Regions from separate parts of the Wenzhouxiangella sp. XN24 genome, predicted to be linked through region 1. Evidence: predicted binding sites of a transcription regulator. Region 1 holds the regulator's gene; each other region holds the start of a gene.
The links. The regulator sigma-54, encoded in region 1, starts transcription at its own class of promoters, with help from an activator protein. The targets are predictions, from matches to a motif close to TGGCANGNTNCNTGCTT.

Region 1 (3,382 bases):
AGGATCCGCGCCGGCACGTTGTCGAGCGTGTACCACTCGAGATCCTCGAGCATGGCCAGCGCAACGCTTTTGCCGGAACCCGACAGGCCGCTGACGATCACGAGTTCCATCGTCAGCGCCCGCTGGTCATGACGCGGCGGCCCGTCGCGCAGGGTCCGGCGCGGTCAGCAGTTCGTAGATCGCCCGGCTCGAAGTGGCGCCCCGCAGGGCGGTCGCCAGCGTGCGGTCGGCAAACGCGGTCGCCACCAGCGAGACTTCCTCGTGATGGCAGCCGGCATTGTCCGCCGGCGCAGGCACGAGCAGGCCGAAGATCAGGTCGACGGGTTCGCGGTCGGGCATGTCGAAATCCACCGGGCGCGACAGCTTCAGGAAAGCCCCGATCGGCTCTTCGAGATCGGGCAGCCGTCCATGGGGGATCGCGATGCCGTTCTCGATGGCCGTGCAACCGAGTTTTTCCCGCTTGATGAGGCTCTGGAACACATCGCCCTGGTCGATATCGGTCGCGGAGGACAGCAGTTCGCTGAGCACGTCCAGCGCGTGTTTCTTGCTGCGGGCTTCGACGTTGCAGAGCACGCGGCCGGGCAGCAGGAGGGATTGGAAGGTCATGGGGGCACCGGGGTGGAGGGGGCGTGGACTCAGGCGCTGCGCGGGCGCCCGGCCCCGTTGTGGTGATCCGTCAGCTTGTCCTTGTGGCGACGAACCTGGCGGTCGAGGCGGTCGATCATGCCGTCGATCGCGGCATACATGTCTTCTTCCACCGCGGCCGCATGCAGGGTGTCGCCCGCGACGCGCAGCGTGGCTTCGGCCTGGTGACGGAGCTTCTCGACGGTGAGGACGCAATGGACATCGATCAGGTTGTCAAAATGCCGGACGACCTTGTCCATCTTGCTATGCACGTAATCGCGCAACGGCTCGGTGATATCGACGTGGTGACCGGTCAAGTTGATCTGCATGATGGACTCCTTCGGAGTGTTGGAACCGTCCTGGACGGCGGCTCTTGTTTCAATCCTATTCTAGTGGCTGGCTTGCTACGCTGGCTAGGGAGGGTTTTTCGCCGTGGAAAGCGGTTTTCGACCTAGCGGATGGTCACGCGCCGGCGTTCGTTCGATGACGGAAATCCCATGGATTCCCGATACTTGGCGACTGTGCGGCGCGCCACTTCGATACCTTCCTGCACGAGTGCACGGGTGAGGGCGCTGTCGGACAGGGGCTTGGCGGGGTCCTCTTCGGCAATGAGCTTGCGGATCCGGGCACGGATGGCCGTGGACGAAATGCTCTCCCCGTCGCTGCCGGATACCTGGCTGGAGAAGAAGTACCTGAATTCGTAGACCCCCCGCGGCGTATGCATATATTTGCCGGTCGTGGCGCGGGACACGGTCGATTCGTGCAGCTCGAGCGCGTCGGCGATCTCGCGCAGCACCAGGGGCCGCATGCCTTCCTCGCCACGTTCGAGGAATTGTTCCTGGTGGGAGACGATGGCGCGCGCCACGCGGATGAGCGTCTCGTTGCGGATTTCCAGGCTCTTCACCAGCCAGCGGGCTTCCTGCAGCTGGGTCCGCAGCGTCGAATACTCGCCCCCCCGGCCCAGGCTGCCCGCATAGGCTGCGTTCACCCGGAGCCGGGGGGCGATGGCCGGGTTGACGTCGACCCGCCAGCCCGACTCGTCGCGCCGCACAAAAACGTCCGGGACGATGTACTCCGGCGGACGGGTGTCGGCCGCGCCGCCGGGGCGCGGGTTGAGCGAGCGCAGCAAGGCCACTGCATGTTCGAGCTGTTCCACGCTGCACCCAAGGCGCCGGCGTATGGTTGCGTAATCCTGCTCACCGAGCTCCACGAGGCATTCGGAGGCCAGGCGGCGCACCAGTTCCAGGTCCGGGGTGTCCGGTGCGAACGGCGCGAGCTGCAGCAACAGGCACTCCGAGAGGTCGCGCGCGCCGACGCCGAGCGGGTCGAAGCGTTGCACACAGGCCAGCACGCGCTCGACCTCGTCCACGTCGGTGACCAGTTCGGGCGCGAGATTGGTGCAGATGTCCTCGAGGCTTTCCGTCAGGTAACCGTCGTCGTCGATCGCATCGACCAGCATCGTGGCGATGTATTTCCGGTCGCCCTCGGGGAAGGCGACATCCAGCTGTGCGATCAGGTGGTCGCGCAGGGAGCTGCCGCTGACGTCAGCGTAATCCCGCTGGTCTTCGCCGTCGCCGCGACCCTGCCCCGAGCCGCTGTAACCCGAGCCGAAATCCGACACGTCGGCGTAGGACACATCGTCATCGAACCGTTCCGGCGTGTCCGTGCCGCTCTCGGCGGACTGCGCCGCAGGCGTTTCCCGCAATGCATCCGAGGGCGTTTTCTGCTCGCCCTTGGCCGGGGCCAGTTCCAGGCCGTCGTCCATCTCGAGCATGACATTCTTCTCGAGCGCCTCGCGGAGTTCGGCCTGCAGATCGAGCACCGGCAGCTGCAGCAGCCGGATGGCCATCTGCAGCTGGGGCGTGAGCGTCAGCTGCTGGCCGAGTTTGAGTTGTAGCGATTGCTTCATCATCGAACGGTCATCACAGGCGGAAGTGCTCGCCGAGGTAGACCTCGCGAACCTGCCGGTTGGCCAGTATCTCATCTGCAGTGCCGGACGCGATGACCTCGCCGGCGTTGAGGATGAAAGCGCGGCCGCAAATACCGAGTGTTTCCCGCACGTTATGATCCGTGATCAGCACACCGATGCCCCGGTCGCGCAGCTGCCCGATGATGCGCTGGATGTCGATGACGGAGATCGGGTCGACGCCGGCGAACGGCTCGTCCAGCAGGATGAAAGCGGGCTCGGCGGCCAGCGCGCGGGCAATCTCGACCCGGCGGCGCTCACCCCCGGAAAGGCTCAGGCCCTTGCCGTCGCGGATATGGCCGATATTGAGTTCCTCGAGCAGCTCTTCCAGTGCCTGTCGCCGACCGAGCGTGTCGAGGTCCTTGCGTGTCTGGAGCACGCCGAGCACGTTCTGTTCCACCGTCAGCCCACGAAACACCGAGGCCTCCTGGGGCAGGTAGCCGACGCCGAGGCGCGCCCGGCGATGCATCGGCAAGGCCGTGAGTTCGGTGTCGTCGAGCAGGATGCGGCCGCTGTCGCAGGGCACGAGCCCGACGATCATGTAAAACGCCGTGGTCTTCCCGGCGCCATTCGGCCCGAGCAGTCCCACCACCTCGCCGCTCGAGATGGACAGCGACAGGTCGCGCACCACCTGCCGCGAGCGATAGCGCTTGGAGATGCCCTCGGCGCGCAGCGTTCTCATGGCGCACTCGTCCCGTCGGGCGGCGGTTCGTCGGGCGGCGGTTCGTCGGGATCCCCGGACGCCTCGCCGGGAACATCGTCGCCCGGCGTTTCCTCCGCGTCGCCCGGCGG
Region 2 (3,382 bases), on a different contig from region 1:
CATCTATAGCGAGAGCCCGGACGTCATCATGTCAACCTTCGACCCCTCAGTGGTGCAAAAGGCTGGCGACTATCTCACCGGCATAACAGGCAACAAGGCCAAGGGCCTGTACGCATTCTCGATCTACGATGCCGAGGGGAACCAGAACATGCTGACCTGGAAGGTCCCCGAGCCTGGCACGCTCGCCTTGCTGGGCGTTGGCCTGCTGGGTGCCGGCATGATGCGCCGGCGCCGCGCGGACTGATCTTCTCAGCGGACAGCGAAAACGGCGCCCGCGAGGAAACTCGCGGGCGTTTTTATTTGCGGAAGTGCAACCCTGGGAAGTGCAACCCCGTGAGCGCGGCCCAGGCCAGCCCCGGGGGATTCCGGCGGCTCGCGAGAGACGCTCAGCTTCGCCAGTGGCGCTTCGCCCTCGCAGCTCAGGCGCTCGAAGTCATTGCCGAGACGGACGAGCCTGCTCGATAGCCGCGCGCGCTGCTTCGGCTCCATCAGCGCAAAGACTTCCTCCAATGCAGCCAGCGTACGTCCGCGGTTGGCCTCGATCGCCTGGCGATAACTTTCCGGCCAGACCGATGAGGGCTCGAGCAATGCGGCGACTTCCTGCTCCAGGAAGGCGCGATCGTCCCGCCGTGCGAGCGCGCCGGCAATCCGGTCGCGCCAGTACACTCGCTGTGCCAACTGGTAGGTCCGTGTCGGTTCCAGTTCGCGGGCCCAGCGCTCGAGTCGATCGCGTTGTGGCGCGTTGATCCGGCCCATGAAGCGCCGCAATCCCCGTTCCATCCCTTCGGCGCGCTGCTGCGCCCACTGATCCGTGGAGTCACTCTCGATTTCATCCCGCAGTTCGGCGATGCGATCGTCCAGGGACGACAGCACCTCTTCGACCTGCTGGTCATCCAGCGAGGTTGCGAGTTCCACCAGGACGGGCTGGATCCGCTGTGCGAGAGTCCGGCCGAACTCGGCGAGGCGCTCTCCGTGCTCGGCCAGGCGCTGTTGGTCGAGCCGATCGGCCAGGAGATCGAGCCGCGCCTCCTCGATCCAAGCCTGGTAGTCATCCAGTTGCGTGGCGCAATGCCAGAGTTGTTGCGCTTCGATGACGTCGCGAAGCAGCGTGCGCTGCGCTTCGTCGAGAGAAACCTGCTGATCGACCCAGCGCACCGTGAACCAGTCGAGGTTGTCGTAGGCCAGGCGCGTGCTGCATCCAACGAACAATGTCAGGCCCAGCACCAACAGCAACACCCTGCGTAAATCGATCATGATCGATGTGACTGTATCTGTAACCGCCGAAGTGTTGTCACCTGCTACGGAAATAATCGGCAGTGTTTCGAGATGCCATTGCAGGCCGTCCTCGTGGCAACTTCGTCATAAGCACATTCTCCTTCTACAAGGTTCGATAAAACGGAGGGCGGCGGTTGCTTGTTTCCGTGCGGATGAACCGGCGGTGCACGAGAGTAAGAAGCCCAAGCAACGTCGGATTATTTTACAGACTTCATCGGATTGCGCCACGAGAGCCAGCTTGTTTTTATAAAAAACAGTAACTTAAATATTCGGCATGAGATTTGCATACTTGAATTTGGACATGCAGTTAGCAACTTGATTCATTTCCATTGAAATGCGGGACAAAGGGAAAAACCATGTTGAAATCAAGATTTATAGCCTCCGTGGGTACTGCCGCGCTTTCCCTCGGCATGGCAGGGACTGCCCAGGCTGGCCTCATTGACTTCACGACCGGCACGTGGGAAACGGCTAATCCTCAGACTGTCGCGGGAGTCCAGGTTACGCTTCTGGCGTTCGACAGCGACAACGACCCCACCGCTTTCACCGAGAGCAATTTTGACGGGGAATCTGCTCAATGCGGTCCGCTCGGCCTGGTCTGCAAGAGCGATGGCATTGGTATCGGCGATGACGAAGTTACGTTTGGAGACGGCGAAAAGACTCAAGTCGAGCGGCTGCAAATCAAGTTTTCGAAGCCGGTGGATATCGCGTCCATCATCTTTCTCGATCTTTTCGGTGCGGACAGCACGACCGACGACCCCGCTGAACGGGTTCAGTTCCAGGTCAACAGCAGTGGCGCCGGGGGTGGTTACGATGGCACCGCTTCGGACAAGACCGGGTTCTTCGTCGGCGATACGTCGAACGTCTTTCTGACTTCGGGGACGTTCAATCCGCAGTCCTTCATCGGCGTGACCTCGATCGAATTCTTCGCAGACACTGCGAAGCTCAGCAGCCCGAGAAACAGCGACTTTGCCCTTGCAGGCATTAAGATGGCCTCGGTGCCTGAGCCCGGCACACTGGCCTTGTTGGGTCTCGGTCTGGCCGGCGTTGGATTTGCCAGGCGCCTTCGGCCGCGGTAGCACCTCGGAACAAGTCTTGTGGACTGAAAAAGGCGGCTCATCGAGCCGCCTTTTTCTTGTACGAGTAGCGTTAGCCCGTTGGCGAGGCGCGGTAACTTCGGTCAAGGTAAACGCAGTATGCCATCCGGCAGAAGCGCCGTGGCCAGCATCACCTCGTTGATGTTTTCATGCGCCTTCCAGAGCGCCGTGTCGCGGTGCGCAGATTGCAGCCAGAAGATCTGGATCTGCTGTCCGAGCGTGCCGGCTTCGGCGAGCGTGTCGAGCTTCTGTTTCAAACCGGCGGCGTCGCGGAAGGCCTCGGGCCGGCTGGCCAGTTCGGCGGCGATCACCGCCGGCGCACCCAGGCCGATGCACAGTCCCAACTCGCGGAAGGCCAGCCGCTGCATCGGGCCTCGGTCGAGTTCACCCTCTTCCCGGTAGTGCGCCAGGCCGAGTTTCGCAGCCGCCAGCAGCGCATCCAGCAGGCCGTCGTCCGGCAGGTGTTCGCCGTCGATCAGTTGCGCGAGCATCGCCGCGTCGATCAGCAGCCCGCCGAGGCCCAGCGGATCCGTGGTCGGCAATGCGTTGCGGCGGATCATGCGCGCCATGCGGGTGGCGCATCGGTCCATGGGTGCCGCCTCTTCCTCCTCGCCGCCGGCGACGGCGGCTGCGCGCAGCTGGATGCAACGGACATAGCCGTCCAACGGGTCGTGATGTCCCATCGACGAGACCAGCGGCCTGCTGAGATCGATGCTCATCTTCCACGCCATGCGCAGGCCCTCGCCGGGCGCGGTGACGATGAAACGGTCGCACGCCACCTGCATCAGTTCCCTGGCATACCGGCCGTAGTCCGGGTCCCCGGTGCTGCGTCCCGCGACGTCGAGGGCGTGGGCCCACTTTGTGAGGTAATGGAAATACTGGCCGTCCCGTTCCCATTCCAGCCGGTCATCGAGGGGTTCGCCGGCCTGGCGTTCCGGCATCGGCTTGCCGATCCGCAGTCCGCCGGCCGTCGGATGGGCGCGCCCCTCCTCCTCGGAGAGTCCGCTGATCCA
Region 3 (3,382 bases), on a different contig from region 1:
GGCCGATTCCAGGAAGTCGTCGCCACCCAGGAGCTTCGCCTGGCGGAACTGCGCGCCTGGTGGCGCGAGTACGCCGACGGCCTCGAGGCGCAGGCGAACCGGGATTGCCGCGCGCTGCGCGAGGGCCGGCTGTTCCTCGCCCAGCTCACCGAGGCCATCGAGAAGCAGCAAAACGCCGTCGAGCATGCGCGCCGCGACCTGGAGGCCGCCCGGGCCCGCTGGGTGACTTCGCGCATGGATCACGAGGCCCTGGAAAAAGTGGTCGGTCGTTACCAGGACGAAGAGAGTCGCGAAGCCAGGCGCGGGGAGCAGCGCGAACAGGACGAGTGCGCCATGCGCGGCCGGCGGTCCGGGCCGTGATGTGCGGTTTCCGATCCGGTCTCGCGAAGTCCCGGCGTGGGCCGGGCGGCCTGGCCGCGGGGCCGCGCCGCGCCGCTGGCACGTTTTCTGCAAGGTCTGGCGGCATGAAGTGTTTTTTCGCCCCGGTTATTTCACCAGCCGCGCGCCGTGAGCGCGCCGGGAGACGACCCCGATGATGTCCAATATGCCTGCAGCACTTGCCGAATCCGGTGGCCCGCGGTTGCCGGGCACGCGCGGCGATTCCGCGGAATCCGGCCGCAGCGGCAAGGACAATGAATTCGCCAGTGTCCTGGCCGACAGCGAAAGCCGGGCCCGGTCCGCCGAAAAGCCCGCCGGCGGTGAGGCTTCCAACAGTGCGGCCCGCGAGGATGCCGATGCCGGCAAGGATTCCGCCGCCGGCAAGGAATCATCCGTTGCGGCACAGGACGAAGCAGGCAAGACGAGCGACAAGCCCGGCGCGACGCAACCCGACAGCGGGGCGGAGCAGGAGAAGGCTGCCAGTGGTGGAGCCGGGGCAACGGCGCAGGACCAGGCGGCCGGAACGCAAGACGGTGACGGGCCGACGGAGGACGCGCCTGGCGGCGAGCAGGACGATCCGCTCGGCGTCCTGGCCGGCCAGCCGGACCCGGCAACGGGTGATGCCGGCAGCGGCAATGTCCTGCCGCTCACCGGCGAGCTGTTGCCGCCCGGGGCCGTGAATCCGCCCCCCGGATTCGCGTTCCGCGCGCCCGGCTCGGGGCCGATGCCGGGGGTTCCCGATCCGCTGGCTGCCGCCACGTTGCTGAACGGCGAGTTGCCGGCCGGCGGACTTCCGGCCGGGACGGACGGGCCCGAATCGCTGACGCGCATGCTGGAGATGCTCCGCACGCTGAACGGCATGCCGGGACAGTTCAGGGAACAGCTCCAGGCGGCGATGCTGCGCAAGCCCGGTGCGGCCGGGCTCGAGCTGGTCGAGGCGCCCCGCAGCGGCACCCTCGCCGGCAACAGCAGCTTGCAGGCCGCGGTGAGCGCCTCGCCGCTGGCGAATCTCGCGGCCCAGGCGGGCACGCCCCCCACGACGCCGCCGAGCCTGCCGATCAATATCGCCCCCGGGCGGCCCGACTGGGGCGAGGCCGTCGGCCAGCGGGTCCTGTGGATGGTGTCCAACAAGGCCCAGGAAGCCGAGTTGCGCCTCAACCCGTCGGAGCTCGGCCGGGTGGACGTCAAGGTCCGTGTCGACGAGGACGGCTTGCGCCTGACCTTCGCCGCGGGCAACTCGGCCGTCCGGGAGGCGCTCGAGGCCGCGGCGCCGAGGTTGCGGGAGATGTTCCAGGCCGAAGGCCTGCATCTCGAGAACATGGATATCGGCCAGCAGCAGGCCGGGGCCGGCGAACGCGGTGACGCGAGCGCCGACGCGGAGGCGGGGCGTGGCGTCGGCGAGGCCGACGACGAGACCCTGCCGGGCGCCCAGGCCGTCGCCCGCGCCGGGCTGGGCCTGGTCGACCTGTTCGTCTGACGCCTGCCGGACCGCTCGACCGCTGCGCGTCTCCCGGCCTGCCGGACGATCCGTTGGCGCGACGCCCTCCATGGCGCGTCAAGAAGCTGACAGGGCGCGGACACGCGAATATAACCCCATGTAAATATTAATATTTTCTTTGTGGCACGGCTTTTGCTTCCGTCTTACGCGAGATAGTCGCGTTTGCCAGGAGTGCCACAGAGATGATCAATCCGGAAGTCGATGCCCCCGGGGATTTCGAAGCGCAAGGCTTCGAAGAAGAATTCGAAGAAGGGCTCGAAGAAGGTGTCGAGGGCGAGGCGCCGGCCGCAGCGCCGGGCAAGCGCGGGATCGGTCGCTGGATCCTGATCCTCGTGGTGGTGGCTGGCCTCGGTGCCGGCGGCTGGTTCGGCTGGCAGCAGTTCTCGGCCGGCAACACGGCGGGCGAGACCGCCGACGCGACCCCGGCCGAGCCGAAGCCCGGCGCCCGCAGCAAGGCTTCCTACCTGTCGCTGGATCCGCCCCTCGTCGTGAATTTCGCCGCCGGCGGCCAGCTGCGCTACCTGCAGGTTTCCATCGAGGTGATGACGCTCGGCTCCAAGGAGACCGAGACCATCCAGCGTCACATGCCGGCCGTGCGACACGCGTTGATTTCCCTGTTCAGCGAGCGCGACTACGAGGCGCTGCTGTCGCGCGAGGGCAAGGAGGCGCTACGCCTCGAAGCGCTCGAGACGATCCGCGCCGAGCTGACCATGCTCAGCGGCGAGCCGGCCGCCGAGGACGTCTACTTCACCAGCTTCGTGATGCAATGACATGAGTACCCAGGACCTCCTTTCCCAGGACGAGATCGACGCGCTGTTGCACGGCGTGGACAGCGGTGACGTCGACACGGAAGACGACCTGCGCGCCCACGACGGCGTGGCCCGGGCGGTCGATCTCTCCAGCCAGGACCGCATCGTCCGCGGCCGCATGCCGACGCTCGAGATGATCAACGAGCGTTTTGCGCGCCACCTGCGCATCAGCCTGTTCAACCTGCTGCGCCGCTCCACCGAGATCACCGTCGGCGGCGTGCGCCTGGAGAAATTCGGCGAATACATCCACACCCTGCCGGTGCCGACGAGCCTGAGCATGATCCGGGTGAAGCCACTGCGTGGTACGGCGCTGTTCGTGATGGATGCGCGGCTCGTGTTCACCCTGGTGGATCACTTCTTCGGCGGCGGCGGACGCTTCCACGCCAAGGTCGAGGGCCGCGAGTTCACGCTCACCGAGACCCGCGTGATGCGCATGGTGCTGGAACTGGCGTTCCGCGATCTCATCGAGGCCTGGGGCCCGGTGCTGCCGCTCGAGTTCGAATACATCAATTCCGAGGTCAATCCGCAGTTCGCCAACATCGTCAGCCCCAGCGAAGTCGTGGTCATCTGCAGCTTCAAGCTGGAGCTCGAGGGCGGCGGTGGCGAGATGCATCTCACCCTGCCGTACTCGATGATCGAACCGATCCGCGATCTTCTCGACGCGGGGATGCAGAGCGACCGCTCGGAGGGCGACGGC
Region 4 (3,382 bases), on a different contig from region 1:
CCATGGCGAGCACATATATAAGGAGGCTTCGGCAAATGTTCATCATGGCCTGCGTCGGTTTTCTGTCGCAACAAGACGTTGACCAGTGATCATGCAAGGTCCATACCAAGCGATTCCCGGCGCCATCCGTCGGCCCGGGCGAACCTCAAGAAATCGCCGGCCGCGCCGACACAATGAAGGCCCATCCATCTGTGAGGTCCCATGCCACGGTCGCTGTCCCAGGTTTCGCCGGAGACCCAGTCGCCGCCGCTGGAGCTGTTGCTGTTCCGCCTCGCGGACGAGCAGCTCTACGGCATCAACGTCTATAAGGTGACCGAGGTCGTGCATTGCCCGCCGTTGCGGCGCATGCCGGGCTCACATGAGGTCGTCGCCGGCATCGCGTCGCTGCGGGGCCACGCGGTGCCGGTGATCGACCTCGGCCATGCCATTGGCCAGGCGCCGGTCGAGCCGACCCCGGAGCGCTACGTGATCCTCACGGAATTCAGCCGCGCGCAGCAGGGCATGCTGGTCAGCGGCGTGGAGCGGATCATTTCGACGCGCTGGGACGCCGTCCGCGCCCCGCCGGGCAAGGGCGGGCCGGGTTTCGTCACCGCGATGACCAGCCTCGACGGCGAGATGGTCGAGATCCTGGACGTGGAGCGCGTCCTCGCCATGCTGTCGCGCGCCGAGGCGGAGATGCCGATCAGGACGGTCGAGAGCGCCCGCGACCGCCTGCCGGAGAACCTGCCGCCGGTGCTCGTGGTGGACGATTCCGCCGTGGCGCGCGGCCAGGTGCAGCGCGCCATGCGCTCCATCGGCGTGGACTGCGTGCTGAAGAACAATGGTCGCGAGGCCCTCGAGCAGCTGCGCACCTGGGCCGAGCTCGGCCCCCTCGAGGATCGCGTCAGCATCCTGATCTCCGACATCGAGATGCCCGAGATGGACGGCTACGGGCTCGTCTCCAGCGTGCGCCAGGACGGGCGCATGGCCAAGCTGAAGATCCTGCTGCATTCCTCGCTCAGCGGCCGCTCGAACGAGGATCGCGCGCGCAATTCCGGCGCCGATCGCTTCCTCGCCAAGTTCCGTCCCGAGGAGCTCGCCGCCGCCGTGATCGAGCACCTCGCACTCCCGGCCTAGCCTTCGCCGGGCGGCAAGCCCTTGCCGCCCCGGCGGCAAGCGCTGGTCACCGTCGCCGCCCCGCGCCGCCGCATTCCCGTCAAAAAACCGTCGCCACGCCGCTCCTGCGGCCCGCTCGCCCCGACTCGGCCTAGAAAAAACAACGCGTTCCGGGGGTTTCCGGGGCTTTGGCACGTCGTTTGCATCAGTTCCGCCGAGCCCGTCCGTCAACGGGCAGACCGGAGGACAGCGAGCATGAGTTCAATTACGGATCGCGCCCTAGGCATCCACACGCAGGCCCTCGAGGTCGCCTCGCGGCGCCTGGAGTTGCTGGCGTCGAACATCGCCAACGCCGACACGCCCGGCTACAAGGCGCGCGACCTCGATTTCCGTGCCCTGCTGAACCAGGCCAGCAACGACCAGGCCGCCGCGCGGATCACGACGACCCGGGCGGGGCACATCGCGACGACGCCCGCCGCCGGCGGACTCGGCGGTGATGCGCTGTACCGCGTGCCGAACCACGCCTCGCTGGACGGCAACACCGTGGACACCCAGCAGGAACACGCCGTGTTCGCCGAGAACGCCGTGCGCTACCAGGCCTCGCTCGATTTCATCAACAGCCGGCTCAGCGGGCTGCGTAAAGCGCTCAAGGGGGAGTAATCCATGAACCTCAGCAAGATCTTCGACATCTCCGGTTCGGCGTTGAGCGCCCAGACCACGCGGCTCAACACCATCGCCAGCAACCTGGCGAATGCCGATACCGCGAGCACCACCCCGGAAGCGGCCTACCGCGCCCGGCACCCGGTGTTCGCCACGGTGCTGCAGGAGGCGACCGGCGCGGGCCAGTCCACCGGCCAGCCCGCCGCCAGCGTCCGGATCGCGGGCATCGTCGAGAGCCAGGCGCCGGCCATTGCGCGCCACGAACCGGGCCACCCGCTGGCCGACGAGAACGGCTACATCTACCTCCCGGCGGTGAACACCGTCGAGCAGATGGCCGACATGATTTCCGCGTCGCGCAGCTACTCCAGCAGCGTCGACGTTTTGACCACCACCAAAGAACTGATGCTGCGCACCCTGCAGCTCGGACGGGGCTGAACGACATGGCAGGCATAGACGCAACAACTCTCGAACAGGCCGGGCTGGCGCGCGCGCCGAAGGCCGACGCCAAGTCGAACGAGGAGCTCGGCCAGGAGCAGTTCCTGGAGCTGATGGTCGCGCAGCTGCGCAACCAGGATCCCTTCAAGCCGCTGGAAAGCGGGGAATTCCTCGGCCAGCTGGCCCAGTTCGGCACGGTGTCCGGCATCTCCGACCTGCAGGCCTCTTTCGAGAGCCTGTCGGGCTCCATGCAGGGCAACCAGGCGCTGCAGGCGGCCGGCCTCGTGGGCCGTTCCGTCTACGTTCCCGCCCAGGAAGCCTGGCTGCAGCCGGGCGGGGCGGTGAGCGGTGCGGTGCAGAACCCCGCCGGGCTCGGCGAGGTGACGGTGGGCGTCTACGACTTCGCCGGCCGCCTCGTGGCGACGGTGCCGGCCGAAGGGACGGGCGAGCGCGCCGCGTTCCGCTGGGACGGCACCAACGACGCGGGCGAGCAGGCGCCGCCGGGCTTCTACGAGATCCGCGCGGTCGGCCGCTCAGGCGGCGAACCGGTCGCCCTCGAGGCGCTGGTCAGCGGCCAGGTCGAAAGCGTGAGCATCGATCGTTTTTCGGGTGCCCTGTCACTGACCGTGACCGGGCTTGGCGTCGTGGACCTCCAGAAGGTCCGCCAGATCGGCTGAACGGCCGCACATAGGTAGCGGGCCGTCACCGACGGCCGCCAACAGGAGTACAGGACTATGCCTTTCAGAACCGCCTTGAGCGGCTTGAACGCCGCCTCCGCCGACCTTCGGGTCACGGGCAACAACATCGCCAACGCCAGCACCACCGGCTTCAAGCAGTCGCGCGCGGAATTCGCCGACGTGTTCGCCGCGTCCTCCAGCGGCATCTCCAGCACGGCCATCGGTACCGGCGTGCGCCTGTCCGGCGTCACGCAGCAATTCGGCCAGGGCAACATCGACTTCACCGGCAACAACCTCGACCTCGCCCTCAACGGCCAGGGCTTCTTCGTCCTCACCGACGGCGGCAGCCAGGTGTTCAGCCGCGCCGGGGCCTTCCAGGTCGATCGCGACGGCTTCGTGGTCAATCCCTCCGGCCAGCGCCTGCAGGCCTATCCGCCGGCCAATGCCGAGGGCACGAGCTTCAGCACCGGCGTGCTGAACGATCTGCAGCTCGACGCCAGCGAGGCGCCGCCACG

Region 2: G6032_RS15490 (PEP-CTERM sorting domain-containing protein) is a predicted target of sigma-54. The motif match lies at 1,546-1,562, and genes of this name have one in related genera.
Region 3: G6032_RS07665 (flagellar basal body-associated FliL family protein) is a predicted target of sigma-54. The motif match lies at 1,998-2,014, and genes of this name have one in related genera.
Region 4: flgB (flagellar basal body rod protein FlgB) is a predicted target of sigma-54. The motif match lies at 1,285-1,301, and genes of this name have one in related genera.

What each region holds. Positions count from the first base shown of each region.
Region 1 covers NZ_JAAMFG010000021.1:202,438-205,819, forward strand. Annotated here, with positions in the region: gene rapZ (RNase adapter RapZ) at 1-110, opposite strand, end outside; gene G6032_RS02305 (PTS sugar transporter subunit IIA) at 127-606, opposite strand; gene raiA (ribosome-associated translation inhibitor RaiA) at 636-953, opposite strand; gene G6032_RS02315 (RNA polymerase factor sigma-54) at 1,076-2,536, opposite strand; gene lptB (LPS export ABC transporter ATP-binding protein) at 2,547-3,272, opposite strand; gene G6032_RS02325 (LptA/OstA family protein) at 3,269-3,382, opposite strand, start outside.
Region 2 covers NZ_JAAMFG010000034.1:333,677-337,058, reverse strand. Annotated here, with positions in the region: gene G6032_RS09250 (PEP-CTERM sorting domain-containing protein) at 1-244, shown strand, start outside; gene G6032_RS09245 (DUF6279 family lipoprotein) at 250-1,254, opposite strand; gene G6032_RS15490 (PEP-CTERM sorting domain-containing protein) at 1,632-2,351, shown strand; gene G6032_RS09235 (hypothetical protein) at 2,453-3,382, opposite strand, start outside.
Region 3 covers NZ_JAAMFG010000032.1:30,994-34,375, forward strand. Annotated here, with positions in the region: gene fliJ (flagellar export protein FliJ) at 1-360, shown strand, start outside; gene G6032_RS07660 (flagellar hook-length control protein FliK) at 533-1,855, shown strand; gene G6032_RS07665 (flagellar basal body-associated FliL family protein) at 2,059-2,646, shown strand; gene fliM (flagellar motor switch protein FliM) at 2,648-3,382, shown strand, end outside.
Region 4 covers NZ_JAAMFG010000032.1:7,102-10,483, forward strand. Annotated here, with positions in the region: gene flgA (flagellar basal body P-ring formation chaperone FlgA) at 1-43, opposite strand, end outside; gene G6032_RS07535 (chemotaxis protein) at 202-1,116, shown strand; gene flgB (flagellar basal body rod protein FlgB) at 1,351-1,755, shown strand; gene flgC (flagellar basal body rod protein FlgC) at 1,759-2,190, shown strand; gene G6032_RS07550 (flagellar hook assembly protein FlgD) at 2,196-2,867, shown strand; gene flgE (flagellar hook protein FlgE) at 2,925-3,382, shown strand, end outside.